Regions from separate parts of the Nonomuraea sp. NPDC005692 genome, predicted to be linked through region 2. Evidence: riboswitches for the same ligand, from Rfam matches in the RefSeq annotation. Region 2 holds a riboswitch; the other holds the start of a gene.
What was found. A riboswitch is a leader RNA that binds a small molecule or an ion and turns the genes downstream of it on or off. The one in region 2 is predicted to bind glycine.
Positions count from the first base shown of each region.

Region 1 (10,886 bases), on a different contig from region 2:
CGGCAGGCCATCCAGCGCGGCTTCGCCGACTCCGCCCGGACGATCCGGCTGCCCGTGCACGTGCTGGAGATGCTCTCCAAGCTGTCGCGGGTCGAGCGGGACATGCACCAGAGGCTGGGCCGCGAGCCCACGCCCGAGGAGCTGGCCGTCGAGCTCGACAAGACGCCGGACCAGATCGAGGAGCTGCTGCGCACCAGCCGCCAGCCGATCTCGCTCAACGCGACCATCGGCGAGGACGGCGAGACCACGATCGGCGACCTCATCGAGGACGTCGACTCGCCGGAGGCGTCGGAGATCGTCGACCGCCAGCTGCTGGGCGACCAGCTGCGCGGCGTGCTCGACAACCTCTCGCCGCGCGAGGCGAAGATCATGGCCCTGCGGTTCGGCCTGGTGGACGGCAAGCCGCACACGCTGGACGAGATCGGCAAGCACCTCGGCCTGACCCGCGAGCGCATCCGCCAGCTGGAGAAGGAGTCGCTGTCGAAGCTGCGCCACCCGAGCAACACCCGCCCCCTGCTCGACTGGGCCAGCTGACCCGCACCGCCCCGGCCGTCACCGTCAGGCCCTGACGGTGACGGGCCTGGAACGCACGAATAGCCCCGGCGCGCACGGCGCCGGGGCTTTCGTGTGCCTTCGGTCAGACGGTGGCGGGCACCGGCCGGGGCACGCGCGGGATGCCCCACATACGGTTCTCCTCGCGCAGCGTACGCAGCCGGTCGACCTCGGCCGTCCACATGGCCCCGCGGGGGGTGGCCCTGGCCTTGCGACGCGCGATGCGGTCGTCGTACGAACGTACGCCGAACGTGGCCCGCTGCCCGGCCTCGGCGGCCCGCAGCGCCTCGGTCAGCGCGACGTCGAACGCCCGGCCCGCCGCCAGCAGCTCGATCTCGTCGGCCGCGGCGGCACGCAGGTCGCGCACGATCTGCTCGGCCTGCCTGGCCTTGTCAAGCAGCTGCGGGAAGCCCTTGGAGATCTCCTGGTCCGCGTGGTAGCGAACCTCGGCCTCCCGGCTCACGCGCGGACGGAAAAACGCCATCGACCCTGCCCTTCACGCAGTCTTTGCTGTTCAACCCACAAGGGTACGCCGTCCGACACCGCCTCAGAACACCGGGCGACGGACGGGGCCGCCCAGTAAGATGATCACCATGCCCGCAAAGAGACCTCCCGTCCCACTCTCCCGCGAGCGCATCATCGAGGCCGCACTCCACATCGCCGACAGCCAGGGGCTGCGCCGGCTCACCATGCGCCGGCTGGGCGACGCTCTGGAGGTGGAGGCCATGGCCATCTACCACCACCTGCCCCGCGGCAAGGAGGCGCTGATGGACGCGCTGGCCGAGCACGTCACGTCCGTGCACGTGGAGCAGGCCGCCACCTGGCAGGAGACGGCCAGGGCGTGGTGCCGGGCGGGCCGGGAGCTACTGCGCGAGCATCCGGGCGTGCTCGCGCTGGCCCTGACCAAGCCACCCAAGGGCGCCACCGCCGTCGCCATCAGGGAGCAGACCGAGCAGCTCGCCGAAGGGGGCCTGAGCGACGCCCCGGAGGCCGTGCGCGCGCTGCGGGCGTTCGTGTTCGGCAGCGTGGCGGTCGAAGTCCAGCAATCAGGATGGGCTGACCCAGAAGTCGATGAATGGGTCAGGCGAGACGAAAGAGCGGATGTGGACTTCGAAAGAGGGCTCGACGCTTTGCTCAAGGGGTTGCAAACGTAGTGCGCGTGTCGCGCTTGGCCCGTTATCCTGCATAAGGCACGCTGTGTCGAAGGTCACACGACCGGGGGATCCTCCTGTAACAGTCCGAACGGGCTATGTCGGACCGTGTGACACACGTCGCACACTTGCCAGAACAACAAACCCGAGCCGCTCCCGTCCCTCTCCCGGGAGCACCCACGAGATATCGGAGGCACGCCGATGTGCCCGCACGACCCGGCCTGTCCGTCTGCCGAGGCGCCGGACCGCGAGGCAGCACGCACCCTCGCATGCCACCCCGAGCAGGGGTGGAGCCTTCTCTGCAACGGCGTCGTCCTGTTCGAGGACACCGGGGAGCTCCTGCCCAGCGGCACCGTCATCGCGCCGCACCGGCCCGACCCCCTGGTGGGCGCCGCCTGACGGCGGCGTAGCCGCCGATCCACCGGGCCACGACCTCGCCCACCCGGGCGGGGTCCCGCTTCAGGTCGTGGCCCTCGCCCGGCAGCACCACCAGCCGGGCGCAGTCCGCGGGATCCGGCACTCCGAACGGATCCCGGTCCCCGTTGACCACCAGCACGTCCACGCCGGCCCCGCGCAGCTCCTCCGCCCTGGACCGCTCCGGCTTGCCGGGCGGGTGCAGCGGGAAGGCCAGCGCCACCACCGCCGCCGCGCCCACCGCCGAGGCCGTACGGCAGGCCACCCGGGCGCCGTTGCTCCGGCCGCCCTGCACCAGCGGCAACCCCGGCCATCCGGCGCGCAGCTCGCCCAGCACCGCTTCCCAGGCCTCGTCCTGCCTGGCGGCCGACCCCGGCGCCCGCGCCCCCGCGACCCGGAACGCCTGCGACACCCTGGCCACGGTCGCCCCCACCCCGAGCGCGGCGTCGCGGACGGCCAGCAGGTCGGGCGCGTCCACTCCCCCGGCCGAGCCGTGGGTCAGCACCAGCAGCAGCCGGGGCTCGGCCGCCTCGTCGACCTGCACCAGCGCCGGCCCCCTCGGAGTCATGATCTCCATGGCAGCACCGTACCTGGGGAGGATCCGCCGTTGGCCCCCAGGTCTGATGACGGCGCGCCGGACAACCGGGATGATGACCCTTATGCCAGAGATGCGCCCCATCCGGGATGACCTGCAGGCCACCCTCGACGCCCGCCGCGACCTCGGTCCCGACTACGAGGCCGCGCTCGTCGAGTCCTTCGTCGAACGGCTCGACGCCACCATCGCCGCCCGCGTCCAGGCCGAGCTGGACGGCCACGGCCTCGCCCCGGCCAAGCCCAGGCAGCGGCAGAACAACGGCGCGGCGATGATCCCCATCGCGCTGGGCTCGATGGGCCTCGGCATCCCGCTGACCGCCATCGCGGCCGGCAACTCGGGGCTGGTCGGCCTGACGATCACGTGGCTGGCGATCGTCGCCATCAACGTGGCCGCCGCCGTGGCCATCATGCGCCGCGGCTGAGCCCTCTCCGGCCGCACTCAGGGGCCGCACTCAGGGGCCGCGCTCAGCGGGCGGTCAGGTGTCGCGGTGGAAACGCAGCCGGACCTCGGCGGCCATGGTCAGGTCCTCGTGTTCGAGGCCGTAGGTCCACACCTGGCCGGCGTCCTCGGTGCGCCCGCGCAGCGGCAGCGTGCGCGCCAGCAGCTCGATGGCCAGGGCGCCCGTCTGGGGGTCGGCCCCGCTCTCGACGGCCTCGGCGAACTCCGCGCAGGCCAGCTCCAGGTGCGCGATGCCGAGCAGCACCCGCAGCCCAGGCAGTTCCCGCGCCGGGGCGAACTCCAGCGCGTCCAGCAGCAGCCCGGCCGCCTCCCCCGGGTCGCCGTACTCCAGCAGCGTCTCGGCGAGCTGGCGGGCCGCGTGCGCGGCGGCCTCGGCGTCGCCGGCGTCGAGACTCGCGTCGAGGGCGGAGCGCAGCTCCTTGCCGGCCTCCTGCGGGCTGCCGGCCAGCCGAGCCAGCGCGAGGTGCGCCAGCGGGACGTAGGCCGGCGTGCCGACGCCGAGCACGGCCTGCCAGGCGGCCCTGGCCTGGTCGTCGCGGCCCTCGCGTTCGAAGCCCTGGGCCAGGTGGCAGGCGGCCTGGGCGGCGTACTCGGGATGGCCGGTGGCCAGCGCGGTGCGGGCCGCGGCTCGGGCGGCCTCGGTGTCGCCGCGCTCGTCGAGCACCACGGCCAGCCCCACGGCCGCCTGGGCCCGGTCGGGGCTGTCGTGGTCGGCGACCAGCTCGGTCAGTATCGCCGCCGCACCCTCGAGGTCGCCGCCCTCGGCCAGGCGGCGGGCGGTGTCGAGAGGCGGGGTCTCCAGCTCTGAGAACGTCAAGAGAGCTCCTTCCGGCGACGGATCGCACCGAGCCTAACGGCTCGTCGCGATCATGTCTGCTCACTTGACGGTGTGGGACTGGCCGGGTCCGGCGCGGGCCCCCGGACGGGGACCCGCGGCGGCGGATCAGTCCTCGTACGCCTCCAGCGGCGGGCAGGAGCACACCAGGTTACGGTCGCCGTACGCCTGGTCGATGCGGCGCACCGGCACCCAGTACTTGCCCTCGCGCAGCGAGGCCACCGGGTAGGCCGCCTCGGTCCGCGAGTACGGGTGGGCCCACTCGTCGGCGGTGACCGACTCGGCCGTGTGCGGCGCGTTGCGCAGCGGGTTGTCGGTCTTGTCGTAGTCGCCCGAGGCCACCTTGGCGATCTCGCCGCGGATGGCGATCATGGCGTCCACGAACCGGTCGAGCTCGTCCAGGTCCTCGCTCTCGGTCGGCTCGATCATCAGCGTCCCGGCCACCGGGAACGACATGGTCGGCGCGTGGAAGCCGTAGTCGATCAGGCGCTTGGCCACGTCGTCGACGGTGACGCCGGTCTCCTTGGTGATCTGGCGCAGGTCCACGATGCACTCGTGGGCCACCAGGCCGCCGCGGCCGGTGTAGAGCACCGGGTAGTGCGGGGCCAGCCGCCGGGCCAGGTAGTTGGCCGACAGGATGGCCTGCTCGGTGGCCGCCGTGAGGCCCTCGGAGCCCATCATCCGCACGTACGCCCACGAGATCGGCAGGATGCCCGCCGAGCCGTACGGGGCGGCCGAGACCGGGCCGACCGGGCCGCCGTCGCGCAGCGGGTGGCCGGGCAGGTAGGCCGCCAGGTGACCGCGGACCGCGACCGGGCCGACGCCGGGGCCGCCGCCGCCGTGCGGGATGCAGAACGTCTTGTGCAGGTTGAGGTGGGACACGTCGGCGCCGAACTCGCCCGGCTTGGCCAGGCCCACCAGGGCGTTGAGGTTGGCGCCGTCGACGTAGACCTGGCCGCCGGCCTCGTGCACCTTGGCGCAGACCTCGGTGATCGACTCCTCGTACACGCCGTGCGTGGACGGGTACGTCACCATGATCGCGGCGAGCTTCTCGCGGTGCTTGGCGATCTTGGCGTCGAGGTCGGCCAGGTCGATGTTCCCGTCGCTGTCGCAGGCCACGACCACGACCCGCATGCCCGCCATGACGGCGCTGGCCGCGTTCGTGCCGTGGGCCGAGGACGGGATCAGGCACACGTCGCGCCCGGTGTCGCCGTTGGCCTGGTGGTAGGCCCGGATGGCCAGCAGACCGGCGAACTCGCCCTGGGAGCCGGCGTTCGGCTGGATGGAGACCGCGTCGTAGCCGGTCACCTCGGCCAGCCAGCCCTCCAGGGTGCCGATGAGCTCCCGGTAGCCCTCGGTCTGGGCCTCCGGCGCGTACGGGTGCACGCCGGCGAACTCCGGCCAGGTGATCGGCTCCATCTCGGTGGTCGCGTTCAGCTTCATCGTGCACGAGCCGAGCGGGATCATCGAACGGTCGAGCGCGATGTCCTTGTCCTGGAGCCTGCGCAGGTAGCGCAGCATCGCGGTCTCGGAGCGGTGGCTGTGGAAGACCGGGTGGGTCAGGTAGTCCGACTCGCGCAGCAGCTCGGCCGGCAGCGCGTCGGCCTCCAGCGCCACCTCCTCGCGCTCGACGCCGAAGGCGGCCCACACCTTGACCAGCTCGGCCGCGCCGGTCTTCTCGTCGCAGGCGATCGAGACGTGGTCGTCGTCGGCCTGCCACAGGTTGACGCCCCGCTCGGCGGCGGCGGCCACCACCTCGGCGGCCCTGCCGGGCACGCGGACGAGCACGGTGTCGAAGAACTCGCCGTGCACAACCTCCAGGCCGGCCTCGCGCAGCCCGCCGGCCAGCGCGACGGCGTGCCGGTGCACGCGATGCGCGATCCGGCGCAGGCCCTCGGGGCCGTGGTAGACGGCGTACATGCCGGCGATCACGGCCAGCAGGACCTGGGCGGTGCAGATGTTGCTGGTGGCCTTCTCGCGGCGGATGTGCTGCTCGCGGGTCTGCAGGGCCAGCCGGTAGGCGGGGTCGCCGTCGACGTCGACCGACACGCCGACCAGGCGGCCGGGCATCTGCCGCTGCAGGCCCTCGCGTACGGACATGTAGGCCGCGTGCGGCCCGCCGAACCCGAAGGAGACGCCGAAGCGCTGGGAGGAGCCGATGGCGATGTCGGCGCCCAGCTCGCCGGGAGCGGCCACGAGCGTGAGGGCAAGCAGGTCGGCGGCAGCCACGACGATCGCGCCCGCCTCGTGCGCCCTGGCGGCCACGTCGCGGAAGTCCCGCAGACGGCCCGAGGCGCCCGGGTACTGGACGAGCACGCCGAAGCACTCGGGCAGCTCGCCGTCGAGGTCGTGCTCGACCAGCGTGATGCCGAGCGGCTCGGCGCGGGTGGCCAGCACGGCCTTGGTCTGGGGCAGCGTGTCGGCGTCGACCACGAACACGTCGCTCTTGGACTTGCCGGCCCGGCGGGCCAGCGTCATGGCCTCGGCCGCGGCGGTGGCCTCGTCCAGCAGGGAGGCGCCGGCGACGTCGAGGCCGGTCAGGTCGGAGACGACCGTCTGGAAGTTCAGCAGCGCCTCCAGGCGGCCCTGCGAGATCTCCGGCTGGTACGGCGTGTACGCGGTGTACCAGCCCGGGTTCTCCAGCAGGTTGCGCCGGATGACGGCGGGCGTGACGGTGTCGTGGTAGCCCAGGCCGATCATGGAGGTCAGCACCCGGTTGCGGGAGGCCAGTTCGCGCAGCTCGGCGATGGCCTCGGTCTCGCTCGCGGCGGCCGGCAGCTTGAGCCGGTCCTTGACCCTGATGGCCTCGGGCACGGCCACGGCCACCAGATCGCCGACGGACTCGAAGCCCACCGCCTCGAGCATGCGCTGCTGCTCGGACTCGGATGGGCCGATGTGCCTGGACGAGAACGGCGGAGCGGACAGGTCGGTCATGGAGGTTGCCTCCCGAGGCTTGGAGACCGGCGCCAGGGCGCGGGCGAGTGCCGGATCTCCCCCTCTGTCATCGCGACGTCATCGCGACCTGAGAGCTTCACCCCACCGTGGGGCTTGCACCGTCGGTGAGGTGCGCCTGGCGGGCGCACCTGCTTTCCAGAGTTGCCTCACCCGAGCGGTACGGGATGCCTGAGAGATTCCGGGGAGGGTTGCTCCTTCGGCGCCCCAGGACCGAAGCCCAGGGACTCTCCCGCACGGGGTCATCAGCCTTACTCTGTCCTAGATTACTACGGTGTGTTCAGCGGTTCAGCTCACCCCGTGCGGCGTGCGCGGCGCCGCTTGGCGAGCTCGTCAGTGGGATGGTCGGCCGGGACGGTGTCCTCGACCGCCGCCCGTTCCCCCGGCAGCTCCGCGAGGGAGCCCTCGACCTCTCGCCAGACCCGGCCGAGCGCGATGCCGAACACGCCCTGGCCGCCCTGGAGGAGATCGATCACCTCGTCGGCCGAGGTGCACTCGTAGACGCTGACTCCGTCGCTCATGAGCGTGATCTGCGCGAGGTCGGCGACCCCGCGGTCACGCAGGTGCTGCACCGCGGTGCGGATCTGCTGCAACGACACTCCGGTGTCGAGCAGCCGCTTGACGACCTTGAGCACCAGGATGTCGCGGAAGCTGTAGAGCCGCTGCGAGCCCGAGCCGTGCGCGGCTCTTATCGTGGGCTCGACCAGGCCCGTGCGCGCCCAGTAGTCGAGCTGCCTGTAGGTGATGCCGGCCGCCGAGCAGGCTGTGGGCCCGCGGTATCCGATGTCGTCGGGCAGCGTCGCGGGCTGCTCGTCGAAGAGCAGGCCCTGCTCTCCGGCACGCTGCCGCGCGCTCTCGCGCCGCACCGGATCTTCCTGGCCGGCCGTCTTTCCCTCGCCGCTGCTGACCGCCACGCGGACCTCCGGCTTTCTCTCATCCCATGGCCTGATCTGGGGGTTCGTAAAGGGCGACCACGGGTTTCACTTGCACCGTAGGACCGTGACCATGCTCAGTCAACGATCCGGCTCGGCGCGTCGTGAAGCGTAAATGCACTGAAATACCTACCCCGCCCTGCCGAAGTCCTCGGGAGTGATCGTGTCAAGGAACTCCCTGAACTTCTCCACCTCGTCCTCCTGGTCGTCAGGGATGATCACACCGGCCTCCTGGACCACCTCTTCGCTGGCGAAGATGCGCGCGCCGGTGCGCAGCGCCAGGGCGATCGAGTCGGAGGGCCGGGCGCTGACCTCCACGCCGTTGGAGAACACCAGGTCGGCGAAGAAGATGCCGTCACGCAGGGCCACGATGTTGACCGCGCGCAGCCCGACGCCGAGCGCGCTCAGCACGTCCCTGAACAAGTCGTGGGTGAGCGGCCGGGGCGGCGGCTCCTCGGCCTGCGCCAGGGCGATCGCGGTCGCCTCGGTCATGCCGATCCAGATCGGAAGGAACCGTTCCCCGTGTGCCTCCTTGAGCAAGACGATCGGCTGATTTGTGGGCATCTCAACTCGAACGCCCACGACCTCCATCTGCAACACGGGCTGCTCCGTATTCGACCGGCCGGTCGCCCGGCACAGCTGTTGACTGGGTCGTTTCTGCTACACGCTTGTGCATTTCAACGTAACACCCGGCAGGCCTGGAATGTGCCCCGGCCTTCCAGCTCTGTGCCCTCAGCGGCCCAGGACAGACCTGACGCCGACGCGGACCAGGGAGGCGTGCAGGTCGAGCAGGAGCGTGGACAACTCCCTGGCAGCCTCGTCGGCCTCGCCGATGGCGCCGGGCGCGCGGCGCTTGAGTATGGGCGCGACGGTCTGCTCGACCAGCCCGCACTCCCGCTCGGCGGCGACCTTGACCGCGCGCAGGTGGCGGGCGTGCAGGCCGAAACGGGCCAGGGCGCCGACGCTGCGCGCGATCTTCAGCGCCTCCTCGTCGTAGCGCCTGGCCACGGGGGTGAGCAGGCCGTAGTCCTCCAGCTCGGCGAGGGTCTCCTCGTCGATGCCGGCCGCCTCCAGCAACTGGGCCCGGTCGTACCGGATCTCCTGGGTCTGCTGCACCGCGCGCGGACGGCCGAAGCTCTCGGCCATCTTGTCCTTGATCACCCGCAGCGGCAGGTAGTGGTCGCGCTGCTCGGTCAGGATGAAGCGCAACTGCTCGACGTGGAGATGGGTGAACTTGCGGTAGCCCGAGGGGCTGCGCTCGGGCTCGATCAGCCCCTCGCCCTCCAAGAAGCGGATCTTGGACACGGTGACGTCGGGGAACTCGCCCTGCAGCAGGGCGAGCACCTCCCCGATGCTCATGTGCGAGCGTGCCGCCTGTGAGCTCATGCGCCGGCGTTGACCCTCATCAGGAAGACGAGGCGGAACTTGCCGATCTGCACCTCGTCTCCGGAGTGCAGGGGGACCTCCTCGATGCGCTCCCGGTTGACGTAGGTGCCGTTGAGGCTGCCCACGTCGCGTACGGAGAACTGGCCACCGCGGTGGCGGTAGAACTCGACGTGGCGGCGGGAGACGGTGATGTCGTCGAGGAAGATGTCGCTCTCCGGGTGGCGCCCGGTCGTGGTGAGGTCTTTGTCCAGCCGGAACCGGCTGCCCTGGTTGGGCCCTCTGGTCACCGTGAGCAACGCCGTGCCGGGCGGGAGCTGTTCGACCAGCGCCCGTTCGGCCAGGAGCATGTCGCCTGTCTCAGCCTCGTACGCCTCGATTCCCGCGACCGAGATCGTCGACGTGGTGTCCCCGGAGACCTCGGGTCTGGTCAGCGGTGACCCACAGCGGGAACAGAAACGGGCATCCTCGGGGTTGGCGTGCCCGCACTGCGTGCAGTAGACGCTCGGCATCGATCGGCTCGGCCTCCTACCGCGAAGACGCGGCGACGGTGCTGGGGACGCGCCTGCCTTCGCTCTTCAAGTTTGCGAATGCCGCAACTTACGCTGATCAGCGGCAAAGGTCAAGGCGGGGCGCTGGACTGCGGTTCGGACGCTGACAAAGTTACCGCCGCCCCCACCCCGTGGTCCATGCCGCCGCGCGTTTCTACATTACGATCTTGCGGCACTCCGCGCGCACATCTCGGGCGACGGCTTTTCCGCTACTCTACGTGATCAGACGGCTGCCCGCTCGACCACGCGGGCCCACCGTTCGAGCAGCGCCTGTGCGCCGTCCATGTCGGGGGCCTCGGCCCACAGGTCGGTGACCGGCTCGGCGGCGGCGGGCAGGATCAGCACCCACGACCCGTCGTCGCGGGCGACCCGCACGCCGTCGGTGGTGTCCACGCGCCAGCCGTCGGGCTCGGCCTCGGCGGCCTCGATGACCGAGCGCATGACCGCGCCCTTGGCCGCCCACTGGGTCGGCACGCTCCGTCGCAGCAGCTTGACCTCGGGGATCCTGGCGTCGATCTGGCTGAGCGACAGCCGGGTGCGGGCCACCAGCCCCAGCAGGCGCATGAACGCGGCCAGGCCGTCGATGGCCGGGCTGAACTCCGGCACGACGAACCCGCCGCGCCCGTCGGCCGCGAAGATCATGTCGGGGCCCTGGGCGGCGGAGGTCAGGGCGTCGAGCGCGGTCGAGGTCCACTGCACCTGCACGCCGTGGAAGCGGCAGACCTGCTCGGCGACCCGCGTGGTGGTGACCGGCAGGGCCACCCGGCCGCCCCGGCGCTCGGCCGCCACCAGGTCCAGCACGACCAGCAGGGCGCGTTCCTCGCTGATGAGCTGGCCGGTCTCGTCCACCAGCGCGATGCGTTCGCCGACCGGGTCGAAGCGCACGCCGAACGCCGCCCGCGAGGAGCTGACCAGCTCCGACAGGCGTTGCAGGTCGCGGCGGCGCTCGGCCAGCGTCTCGGTGGGCGAGACGTCGTCCAGCCGGGCGTTGACGGTGAGCACCTCGACGCCGGCGCGGCTGAGCAGCGTGGGCATCACCAGGGAGGAGGTGCCGCCGGCGCA
Region 1 covers NZ_JBEXYU010000014.1:52,760-63,645, reverse strand. Annotated here, with positions in the region: gene ABZ459_RS27090 (RNA polymerase sigma factor) at 1-534, shown strand, start outside; gene ABZ459_RS27085 (hypothetical protein) at 638-1,036, opposite strand; gene ABZ459_RS27080 (TetR/AcrR family transcriptional regulator C-terminal domain-containing protein) at 1,146-1,706, shown strand; gene ABZ459_RS27075 (DUF5999 family protein) at 1,905-2,102, shown strand; gene ABZ459_RS27070 (alpha/beta family hydrolase) at 2,059-2,694, opposite strand; gene ABZ459_RS27065 (hypothetical protein) at 2,777-3,133, shown strand; gene ABZ459_RS27060 (hypothetical protein) at 3,188-3,988, opposite strand; gene gcvP (aminomethyl-transferring glycine dehydrogenase) at 4,115-6,940, opposite strand; glycine riboswitch at 7,107-7,203, opposite strand; gene ABZ459_RS27050 (MerR family transcriptional regulator) at 7,252-7,872, opposite strand; gene ABZ459_RS27045 (bifunctional nuclease family protein) at 8,020-8,490, opposite strand; gene ABZ459_RS27040 (MerR family transcriptional regulator) at 8,623-9,249, opposite strand; gene ABZ459_RS27035 (FHA domain-containing protein) at 9,273-9,785, opposite strand; gene ABZ459_RS27030 (mannose-1-phosphate guanyltransferase) at 10,047-10,886, opposite strand, start outside.
Region 1: another riboswitch for glycine. It lies ahead of gcvP (aminomethyl-transferring glycine dehydrogenase); the one in region 2 lies ahead of gcvT (glycine cleavage system aminomethyltransferase GcvT).

Region 2 (10,886 bases):
CCCGAGGCGCGCATCTCGGCCAGGCGGGCGTCGACGGAGTCGACGTCGACCAGCTCCGGCTTCTCACCGGACAGGCCGAGCAGCACCGCCTTGTCGCTGCCGTGGCCCTTGCCGGTCAGGCCGAGCGAGCCGTACAGGATGACCTCGACGCGGGCCACGCGGGGGAGCAGGCCGTCGTCGTGCAGCCCGCGGGCGAACTTGTGCGCGGCGGCCATCGGGCCGCCCGTGTGGGAGCTGGACGGTCCGATGCCGATCTTGAAGAGGTCGAAGACGCTGATCGCCATTGATGGGCGCCCTTCAGTTCAGGAAGTGCCGGGGCCCGTCGCGGGCCCCGGCGTTGGTGTCAGGACTCGCCTGAGGTGAGCGCCGTGTACTCCTCGGCGGACAGCAGGTCCTCCGCGTCGCCCTCCATGCGGACGCGGAACATCCAGCCGTCGCCGTACGGGTCGCTGTTGGCCAGCGACGGGTCGTCGGCCACGGCCGCGTTCACCTCGACGATCTCGCCGCCGACGGGGGCGTAGATCTCGCTCACCGACTTGGTGGACTCCACCTCGCCGACCGAGTCACCCGCCTCGACGGTCGAACCGACCTCGGGGAGCTGCACGAAGACGACGTCACCAAGAGCCTCGGCGGCGAAGGCCGTGATGCCGACGGTCACGGTGATGCCGTCGTCCACGCCCGACACCCACTCGTGCTCCTTGGTGTAGTTCAGGTCGTCAGGGATGTTGCTCACTTGTTCCTCCTGTAGAAGGGCAGCTCGACCAGGTCCATAGGTTCATGGCTGCCCCGGATGTCCACGGCCAGACCTGTGTCGGCCCCGGCGTCCACGTAGGCCATCGCGATGGGCTTGCCCAGGGTCTGGGAGGGCGCACCGCTGGTGACCTCGCCGACGACGGCGCCGTCGCGGGTGACCGGGTAGCCGTGACGTGGCACCCGGCGGCCCTGGGCGACCAGGCCGACGAGGCGGCGGCGGGGCTGGTCGTCCTTGACCGCCTCCAGTGCCGCCCTGCCGACGAAGTCACCGGGCTTGTCGAATTTCACCACTCTGCCCAGCCCCGCGTCGAACGGGGTCAGGTCGGAGCTCAGCTCGTTGCCGTAGAGCGGCATGCCAGCCTCCAGCCTGAGGGTGTCGCGGCTGGACAGACCGGCGGCCCTGAGCCCGTGCGACTCGCCCGCCGCCTCCAGGGCGCGCCAGAGCGGCACGGCGTCCTGGTTGGCGACGAACAGCTCGAAGCCGTCCTCGCCGGTGTAGCCGGTGCGGGCGATGAGCGCCTGGCGGCCGTCGACCACGCCGGGCAGGCCCGCGTAGTACTTGAGACCGTCGAGGTCGGCGTCGGTGAGCGTGGCCAGGATCTCCTGGGCCTTCGGGCCCTGGATCGCGATGAGGGCGTACTGCTGGGAGCGGTCGTCGACCGCCGTGTCATACGACTTAGTACGATTTTTCAGCTCATCAGCGACTTTGTCGGAGTTCGAGGCGTTGGCCACCACCATGAACTCCTCGTCCGCCAGCCGGTAGACGATCAGGTCGTCGAGCACCCCGCCGCGCTCGTCCACGATCATCGTGTACCTGGCCCGGCCGGGCGCGAGCGCCGACAGGTGGCCGACCAGGGCGTAGTCGAGGGCCTCTCCGGCCTGCGGACCGGTCAGGAAGATCTCGCCCATGTGCGAGAGGTCGAACAGCCCGGCCGCCTCGCGGACGGCTTTGTGCTCCGCCGACTCGCTGCCGTACCGGAGCGGCATCAGCCATCCGGCGAAGTCGGTCAGCGTGGCGCCTAGGGCCTCGTGGACGTCTCGTAGCGGCGTAGGTCGGGACATTTGTCGCACCTCAGGACAGGATTGGATGCCAGCATCCTCCCCCTCTGTCATGGATGCCTGAGAGCTTCGCCCGAGTTTTACCGGACTTTCACCTTCGGCGAGGCCCCGAGGGCCTGCTTTCCAGAGGTCACCTCCCCGTAAGAACGCCTTACAGGGCTGCCGCGCGGTCCTTTGCCTTGAGAGGTTCGCGGGGAGGGCTTGCTCCTTCAGGGACCCTGACCGGCTGTCAGGGTGCTCTCCCGCACGGTTTCGCCGGTGATGTCCGTCAGCCTAGTGCCGTCATGGGGGTGTTGTCGCGCTTCGCCCCCTGCCTTCCGCAGCATCCGCGACATCCCGCACGCAGCGAAAAGCGGCCGCGGCCCCGGAGAGGCGGGGTCGCGGCCGCGTTGGTGGCCGCGCGCGAGCCGGTCATGGCAGGTCAGCTCGCACGCGGCAGCTCGGGGCGGGCCGGTGGCGACCGGCCCGCGCGTAGATCAGGCCCTGTGGATCAGGCTCTAAAGGTCAGGCCCGAGGATCAGGCCCGCGCCCAGAGGGCGGGCACGTTCGGCGGCTCCCAGCCCGGCAGGCTGGTGTGCGCCTGGAGGCAGCGGTAGCTGACCCCCTGGTAGGTGACGACGTCTCCGGCCGTGTACGACTTGTAGGCCGTCCAGGTGGTGCCCTGGCCGTCCCCTCCGACGGTCAGGGTGAAGGACGCGGAGTGGTCCGCCGTCGCCCCGTCGCCGTTGATCCCTATGGTGTACGTCCCCGCCGCGGCGCCGCTGGTGGTGGCGATCGTGACGGTGGACGACTGACCGGCCTGCACCGTGGACGGGCTGAAGGAGACGGTGACCCCGCTCGGCACGTTCCCGGCGGAGAGCGCGACGCTCTGCGCCTGGCCGGACGTGACCTGGGTACTGACCGCCGCGGTAGCCGACTGACCGGCCTGGACCGATGCCGACGACGGGGTCACCGAGATCGAGTAGTCGTTCTCCGTGGGCGTGCTGGTGCCCACGGCGAGCTTCCATATGGCGTACGCGATGGCGTCGGAGTTGCGGTCGAGCGCCGTGGTGTTGATGGCGCTCGGGTAGCTGTCGCAGGCGCTGTGGTAGCAGCGGTCGAACGGCTGCCCGGCCGAGCCGCCCCACTTGGCGGCCTGGGCCGAGCTCTTGACCGCCCCGGCCCCCGTGGCCAGGCCGCCGACCCGGACGCCCGCGCTCTTGAACGAGGCGTGGTCGCTGCGGCCGTCGCCCTCCCTGTCGCCCTCGGTCTGCAGGCCGATGGTGGCGAAGTAGTCGTTGAAGGTCCGCTGGATCGCCGCGTCGTCGTCGTAGACGAAGTAGCCGGCGTTGGTCGAGGCGATCATGTCGAAGTTCAGGTACACCTCGACGCCGCTCGCGCCGCCGTTCTGCACGTAGTACCTGGACCCGACCATGCCCGCCTCTTCGGCGCCCCACCAGCCGAACCGCACGTGCTTGGTGAGGGTGGGCCTGCGGGCGGCGAGGGTGAGGGCGTTCTCCAGGAGCGCGGCCGAGCCGGAACCGTTGTCGTTGATCCCGGGGCCGGCCGCGACGCTGTCGAGGTGGGCGCCGAGCATCACGGTCTGGTTGGCCGGGCCGCCCGGCCAGTCGGCGATCAGGTTGCTGCCGCCGCTGAAGCTCTGCACGCGGGTGGTGAAGCCGGCCGCGTCGAGCTTGCCCTTGATGTAGTTCATCGAGGCGGTGAAGCCCGGCCTGCCCGAGGCGCGGTTGCCGCCGTTGCTCGTGGCGATGGACTGCAACTGGCTCAGATGCGCCGTCACGTTCGCGACGGGGATGTCGGGCGCGGGGTCGGCGGCGGCGCCGGCCGGTCCGGCCGGCGTGGTGAGGGTCAGGGCCAACGCGGCGGTGGCCGCGGCGCCCAGCCTGAGCATGGCGTTCACGATCTGTGGCTCCTCAAGGGGGTTGGGCGGCCACCCCGGCGTGGCCGCCCAGGTATTGCGACTTAGACCGGCTGCCAGAGGGCAGGGGTGTTGGGCGGCTCCCAGCCCGGCAGGCTCGTGTGAGACTGCAGGCAGCGGTAGCTGGTGCCCTGGTAGGTGACGGTCTGTCCGGCTGTGTAGGCCGTGTACGTCTGCCACGTGGTGCCCTGGCCGCCGCCCACCGTCAGGCTGAAGGAGGCCGAGTGGTCGGCGCTCGCGCCGTCGGCGTTCAGGCTGATCGTGTACGTGCTGGGCGTCACGCCGCTCGTGGTCGCGAACGTCACCGTGGACGACTGCCCGGCGGTGATCGTGGACGGGCTGAAGCTGACCGTCACGCCCGCGGGCACGTTGCTCGCCGACAGGGCGATGCTCTGCGCCTGACCGGCGGTGACCTGCGTGCTGACCGTGGCGGTGGCCGACTGACCGGCCTGCACCGAGGCCGACGACGGGGTCACGCCGAAGGAGTAGTCGTTCGGCGAGCTCTGCCCGATCTGCAGGTTGTAGGTGGCCTGCCGGTCGACGTCGGCGCCGTCGGCCGTGATCGCGATCGAGTGGTTGCCCTGCGGGCTGCCCGCCGAGGTGGTGATCGTCAGCGTGGAGCTCTGCCCCGCGGTGATGGTGGCCGGGCTGAACGAGGCGGTCACGCCGGTCGGCAGGGTGCCGGTCCGCAGGGTGATCGACTGCGCCGAACCGCCGGTCACGGTGGTGCTGACCGTGGTCGTGGTGCTCTGGCCCGGAGTGACGCTGCCGGAGGCGGGGTTCAGGTTGACCGAGAAGTCGTTGCTGCCCTGGGTGCAGCTCGGCTCGCCGGACTGGGCCCGTACGCTGACGCCGTCCCAGGCGTTCTTGACCACGTTGAACTCGGTGCAGCTGCCCGGGTACAGGGTCTTGGCGGCCTGGAGGGTGGCGACCCTGGCCTTGGCGTGCGTCCACGGCTGGGTCTTCGTGTTCAGCGCGGACATGAACACCTCACCGGCCTTGCGGATGCCGATGCCGGTGATCGCGGCGCCGTTGTCGCAGCGCGTGCTCGCGGGCTTGCCCGAGGGGTTGGTGCCCTCGGCCACGAGGTAGAACCAGTGGTTCTGCGGGCCGGCCGCCGCGTGCACCTCGGTGTTCGGGATGGAGGCGCTGTAGCAGTTCGGGTGGCTGAGGGCCGACGGGTTGTACATGTTGCGGATCGGCCCGGACCCGGAGAGGTTGACCTCTTCGCCGACCAGGTAGTCCGGCGGGTCGTTCGGGTTGTTGGCGTACGCCTCGGTGAGCGCGCCGAAGATGTCGCCGGTGGACTCGTTCATGCCGCCGGCCTCGTTGCCGCTGCCCGAGCCGCCGCTGGTGAACTGGAAGATGCCGTGGCCGAACTCGTGGCCGACCACGTCCATCGACGTGAGCTGCTGGGAGTTGGCGGAGTTGTGGCCGAAGGAGCCGTACTGGCCGTTCCAGTAGGCGTTGACGTCGGCCAGGCCGACGCGGGCCGGGTAGCCGCCGCCCTGGCCGTTGATGCCGCTGCGGCCGAGCCAGGCGCTCAGCATGTCCCATTCCCGCTGCGCGGCGTAGAGCGCGTCGACGCAGGCGGTCTCCAGGTTCGTGCCCGAGCCGTTGCCCCAGGTGTCGGTGGTCTTCGTGTACGGCGAGCCGTTCTGGCCGCCGCACTGGACACCGCTCCTGCGGGGGTCGCGCATCGTGTACGAGGGGCTGGTGTCGATGGTGACGGTGCCGACGTAGTAGCTGTTGCCGGTGCCGTCGCGCACCTCGTCCCACTCGTCGATGACCTTGCCGGTGAGGGCGTCCACGTACACGTGGAGCTTGGTCTCGTGACCGGTGGCGTTGGCGCCGGTGACCAGGACCTCGTAGGCCAGCCGCGGGGTCTTCGTGGCGGCGTGCACGGACAGCACGGGCGTGGCGACGGTCTCGACCCTGGCCACCTTGGCCCTGGCCGTCACGGCGGCCTGGGCCGCGGTCACCTTCGCCTTCGTGCCGATCCCGATCTTCGTGCGCTGCCCGGTGGCGACCGTGTCGACCACCGCGCCGGAGGCGTCCGTGGCGACGACCACGTCGCCGCCGTAGACGGGCAGGCCCGCGTGGTTACGGGCGTAGGTCAGGTACTGCAGGCCGCGGACGCCTTCGACAGTCGACGTCAGCGTGAACGTGTCCTGCTCGGATGCCAGCAATGCCGCCGAGTCGGCCAGGATCGCGTTGTGTGCGGTGGCGATCGCGTTCCTGCGCTCGTCGGGGCTGGGAGGATCGGCCACCTGCGACGCTTGGGCTGTGGCGCTCGTGGCGCCCACCAGCGAGCTGGTGGTCAGGGCTAGCGCGAGCATTGCGGCAGCCCCCAACCTGAGTTTGGGGTTCACTCTCTGGCTCCTCAGGGGGGTGTGGAGTGGAAGAGCCCCGGCCGGCTGGGGATGAACACAGGGTGACACCGGGATGGCGCGACCCGGTACCCAACAAGTTTCCTATAACGTGGTGGTATGGCCCTCTGAACTGGGATTTCACGCGATTTCAGCGCGCAGAAAAGGTAAAGAAGCTTTCCAGTAACGGTCTCAGCAGGCCGCCGTGAACGCCTCGAAGAGCGCCGGCCCGTCGCCCGCCTCCGGGTGCCACTGGACCGCCACCGCGAACCCGCCGGAGTCGAGCTCCACCGCCTCGATCGTCCCGTCGTCGGCCGTGGCGGTGACCGTGAGGCCGGGGGCGAGCCGGTCGACGGCCTGGTGGTGGTAGTGCGGGACCGCCACCGGTTGCGTGCCGAGCGCCTCGGCCAGGCGGCTGCCGGGGACGGGCGTGACCGGCAGGTGGCCGAACTCGCCGGGCGCGGGGGAGTGGCCGGTGTGCCCGGTCACGTCCGGCAGGTGCTGGTGCAGGGTGCCGCCGAGCAGCACGTTGAGCACCTGCAGCCCCCGGCAGATGCCCAGGAACGGCAGCCCGGCCGCCAGGGCCGCCGCCAGCAGGGCGAACTCGGCCTCGTCCCGGAACTCCCGGACGTAGCCGGTGCGCTCGTGCGCCGTCCGGCCGTACCTGGCCGGGTCGACGTCGCCGCCGCCGGCCAGGACGAGACCGTCGAGCCGCCCCACGACCTGGGCGGGATCGCCGGCCGGCGGCAGCAGCACGGGCTGCCCGCCGGCCTGGACGATCTTCTCGACGTACATGTACGGCAGCAGCGCGACGGGCAGGTCCCAGACGGTGAACCGGGCGGGCTCGACGTACGTCGTGACACCGATGACCGGACGGGTCACAGCGGCGTCACGTACGCGCCGGAGATGCCGCCGTCCACCAGGAACTCGGCCCCCGTGATGAAGGAGGCGTCGTCACTGGCCAGGAACGCCACGGCGGCGGCGATCTCCGACGCCTCGGCGAAGCGGCCCACCGGAATGTGCACCAGACGCCGCTGGGCCCGCTCGGGGTCCTTGGCGAACAGCTCCTGCAGCAGCGGCGTGTTCACCGGCCCCGGGCACAGCGCGTTGACCCGGATGCCCTCGCGGGCGAACTGCACGCCCAGCTCGCGCGACATCGCCAGCACGCCGCCCTTGGAGGCCGTGTACGAGATCTGCGACGTGGCCGACCCCATCACCGCCACGAACGACGCCGTGTTGATGATCGACCCCTTGCCCTGCCGCCGCATGTACGGGATGGCGTGCTTGCAGCACAGGTACACGCTGGTCAGGTTCACCTCCTGGACGCGGCGCCAGGCGTCGAGGCCGGTCTCCAGGATCGAGTCGTCGTCGGGCGGCGAGATGCCGGCGTTGTTGAAGGCGATGTCCACGCTGCCGTAGGTCTCGTGGGCCGTGGCGAACATCCGGACGACGTCGTCCTCGCTGGTCACGTCGGCCTTGACGAAGAGGCCGCCGACCTCGGCCGCGGCCTTGGCCCCGGCGTCCTCGTCGATGTCGACGCAGACGACCTTCGCGCCCTCCTGCGCGAACCTGCGCGCCGTGGCCAGCCCGATGCCGCTGCCCGCGCCGGTGATGACGGCCACGCGGTCCTGCAATCGCTGCACTGTACTTACTCCCAGGATATGAAGACGTTCTTGGTCTCGGTGAAGGCCGTCAGGGCGTCCGGGCCCAGCTCCCGGCCGAGGCCGGACTGCTTGAAGCCGCCGAACGGGGTCCAGTAGCGCACCGAGGAGTGCGAGTTCACCGACAGGGCGCCCGACTCCACCGCGCGGGCCACCCGCAGCGCCCGCCCGACGTCGCGCGTCCAGATGGACCCGCTCAGCCCGTACGGGGTGTCGTTGGCGATGCGCACGGCCTCGGCCTCGTCGGTGAACGGCACCACCGACACGACCGGGCCGAAGATCTCCTCGGTGAAGGCGCGGTCGGTGACCTTCGAGGTGAGCACGGTCGGCGGGAACCAGTAGCCCTTGCCCTGGGGGCAGTCGCCCTGGAGGTAGGGCGTGCCCTCGACGAAGCCGCGGACGCGGTCCAGGTGCTCGGCGCTGATCAGCGGGCCCATCTCGGTGGACTCGTCGAGGGGGTCGCCGACCTTGACGCCGCGCACCGCCGCCGACAGGCGCTCCAGGAACTCGTCGTACACCTCGGCCTGGACGAGGATGCGGGAGCGGGCGCAGCAGTCCTGGCCGGAGTTGTCGAACACCGCATAAGGGGCGGTTTTTGCCGCTTTTTCGAGGTCCGAGTCGGCGAAGACGATGTTCGCGGACTTGCCGCCCAGCTCCAGCGTCACCCGCTTGACCTGCGCCGCCGCCTTCGCGGCGATCTCCTTGCCCACCTCGGTCGAGCCGGTGAACACGATCTTGGCCACGCCGGGATGCTCGACCAGCCGGGCCCCCGCGACCTCCCCTGCCCCGGGCAGCACCTGGAGCACCCCCTCGGGGAGGCCCGCCGCCAGGGCCAGCTCGGCCAGCCTCAGCGCCGTGAGCGGAGTCCATTCCGCCGGCTTGACGATCACCGTGTTGCCCGCCGCCAGCGCCGGGGCGACGCCCCACGACATGATCAGCATCGGGAAGTTCCACGGCACGATGACGCCCACCACGCCCAGCGGCTCCTGGAACGTGATGTCCACGCCGCCGGGCACCGGGATCTGCTTGCCGTGGTTGCGCTCGGGGGCGGCGGCGTAGAAGTGCAGCACGTCGCGGACGGCCCCGGCCGCCCAGCGCGCGTTGCCGATCGGATGCCCGGCGTTGTCCAGCTCCAGCCGGGCCAGCTCCTCGCCGTGGGCGTCCACCAGGTCGGCGAAGCGGCGCAGCAGTCGGGCCCGGTCGCCCGGCGCCACCTCCCGCCAGCTCCGGTACGCCTTCGCGGCCCGCTCCACCGCCCGGTCGACCTCGGCCGCGTCGGCCATCTCGACCTCGGCGACGACCTCTTCCGTCGCCGGATTAACGATCCTCATGCCTACCGTCACATTCGCTCGAAACCACGGAACAGCTCCCAGTCCGTCACCGCCGCGTCGAAGGCGGCCAGCTCCACGCGCGCGTTGTTCGCGTAGTGCTCGACCACGTCGTCGCCGAACGACTCCCTGGCCAGCTTCGACCCCTCGAACAGAGCGAGCGCGTCCCGGAGCGTGTGGGGCACGGTCTCGGCGCCGGAGTCGTAGGCGTTGCCTCCGAAGGCGTCCTCCAGCGGCAGCTCCCGGTCGATGCCGTCCAGCCCGGCCGCGATCAGCGCCGACACCGCCAGGTACGGGTTGACGTCCCCGCCCGGCACCCGGTTCTCCACCCGCAGCGAGGGCCCGTGGCCCACCAGCCGCAGGGAGCAGGTGCGGTTGTCGACGCCCCACTTGACGGCGGTGGGCGCGAAGCTGCCGGGCACGTAACGCTTGTAGGAGTTGACGTTGGGCGCGTACAGCAAAGTGAGCTCGCGCATGCGGGCGAGCTGCCCGGCGATGAACCGCGCGCCGAGCGGCGAGAGCCCGTACGGCCCCTCGCCCGCCATCACCAGGCCGCCGTCGAGGCCGCGCAGCGAGATGTGGATGTGGCAGGAGTTGCCCTCGCGCTGGTTCGGCTTGGCCATGAAGGTGATCGAGCGGCCCTCCTGGGCGGCGATCTCCTTGGCGCCGTTCTTGTAGATCGAGTGGTTGTCGCAGGTGCGCAGGGCCTCGTCGTAGCGGAAGGCGATCTCGTGCTGGCCGAGGTTGCACTCGCCCTTGGCGGACTCGACGTACATGCCGGCGCCCTCCATGTCGCGCCTGATGCGCCGGAGCAGCGGCTCGACGCGGGCGGTGCCGAGGAGGGAGTAGTCGACGTTGTAGAGGTTGGCGGGGGTCAGGTCGCGGTAGGCGCGCCGCCAGGCGTCCTCGTAGCTGTCGTCGTAGACGACGAACTCCAGCTCGGTGCCCACGTACGCGGCCAGGCCCCGGTCGGCCAGGCGGGCGAGCTGGCGGCGCAGGATCTGCCGCGGCGAGGCGGTGACCTCGCCGCCCTCCTCCCAGGCCAGGTCGGCCATGACCAGGGCGGTGCCGTCCTGCCAGGGGACCCGGCGCAGGGTGGACAGGTCGGGCTTCATCGCGAAGTCGCCGTAGCCCCGGTCCCAGGAGGACATGTCGTAGCCGGCGACGGTGTTCATGTCCACGTCGACCGCGAGCAGGTAGTTGCACCCCTCGGAGCCGTGGTGCAGCACCTCGTCCAGGAAGTAGCGGGCGGAGAGCCGTTTGCCCTGCAACCTGCCCTGCATGTCGGCGACGGCGAGCAGCACCGTGTCGATCCGGCCGGACGCGACCTCGCCCCGCAGTTCCTCGACGGACAGGAATCCGTTGCCCGCTGGTTCGCTCACCCTAGGTCGCTCCGATCTGCTCTGAAGCGCTTTCCCGTTGATTGGGCTAGTCTCAGACCATTGATGTGCATGCCGGGATCGCTTGTCAAGACCTGAGGACACCTTGGACGATTCGGCGCGTTTGATGACAGTGCTGCGGCCGGTGAAGGCGGGAAACGCCTTCGAGGAGACCGTGGAACGGCTGCTCCAGGCGATCAAACTGGGCGTGGTGGCGTACGGCGACAAGCTGCCGCCCGAGCGCGAGCTCGCCGTGCGGCTGGGCATCAGCAGGGTCACCCTGCGCGAGGCGATCCGCGCCCTTCAGGACGCGGGCTACCTCGACGTGCGGCGCGGCCGGTACGGCGGCGCGTTCGTCACCTATGTCCCGCCGCGGCCCGACGCGGGCGACCTGCGGCAGGCGGTGGCCGACATGGGCA
Region 2 covers NZ_JBEXYU010000006.1:348,355-359,240, forward strand. Annotated here, with positions in the region: gene ABZ459_RS16805 (L-serine ammonia-lyase) at 1-284, opposite strand, end outside; gene gcvH (glycine cleavage system protein GcvH) at 344-733, opposite strand; gene gcvT (glycine cleavage system aminomethyltransferase GcvT) at 730-1,815, opposite strand; glycine riboswitch at 1,850-1,949, opposite strand; glycine riboswitch at 1,970-2,067, opposite strand; gene ABZ459_RS16820 (M28 family peptidase) at 2,330-3,703, opposite strand; gene ABZ459_RS16825 (M4 family metallopeptidase) at 3,775-6,069, opposite strand; gene ABZ459_RS16830 (gamma-glutamyl-gamma-aminobutyrate hydrolase family protein) at 6,292-6,981, opposite strand; gene ABZ459_RS16835 (3-oxoacyl-ACP reductase) at 6,978-7,742, opposite strand; gene ABZ459_RS16840 (aldehyde dehydrogenase family protein) at 7,748-9,091, opposite strand; gene ABZ459_RS16845 (glutamine synthetase family protein) at 9,100-10,470, opposite strand; gene ABZ459_RS16850 (FCD domain-containing protein) at 10,595-10,886, shown strand, end outside.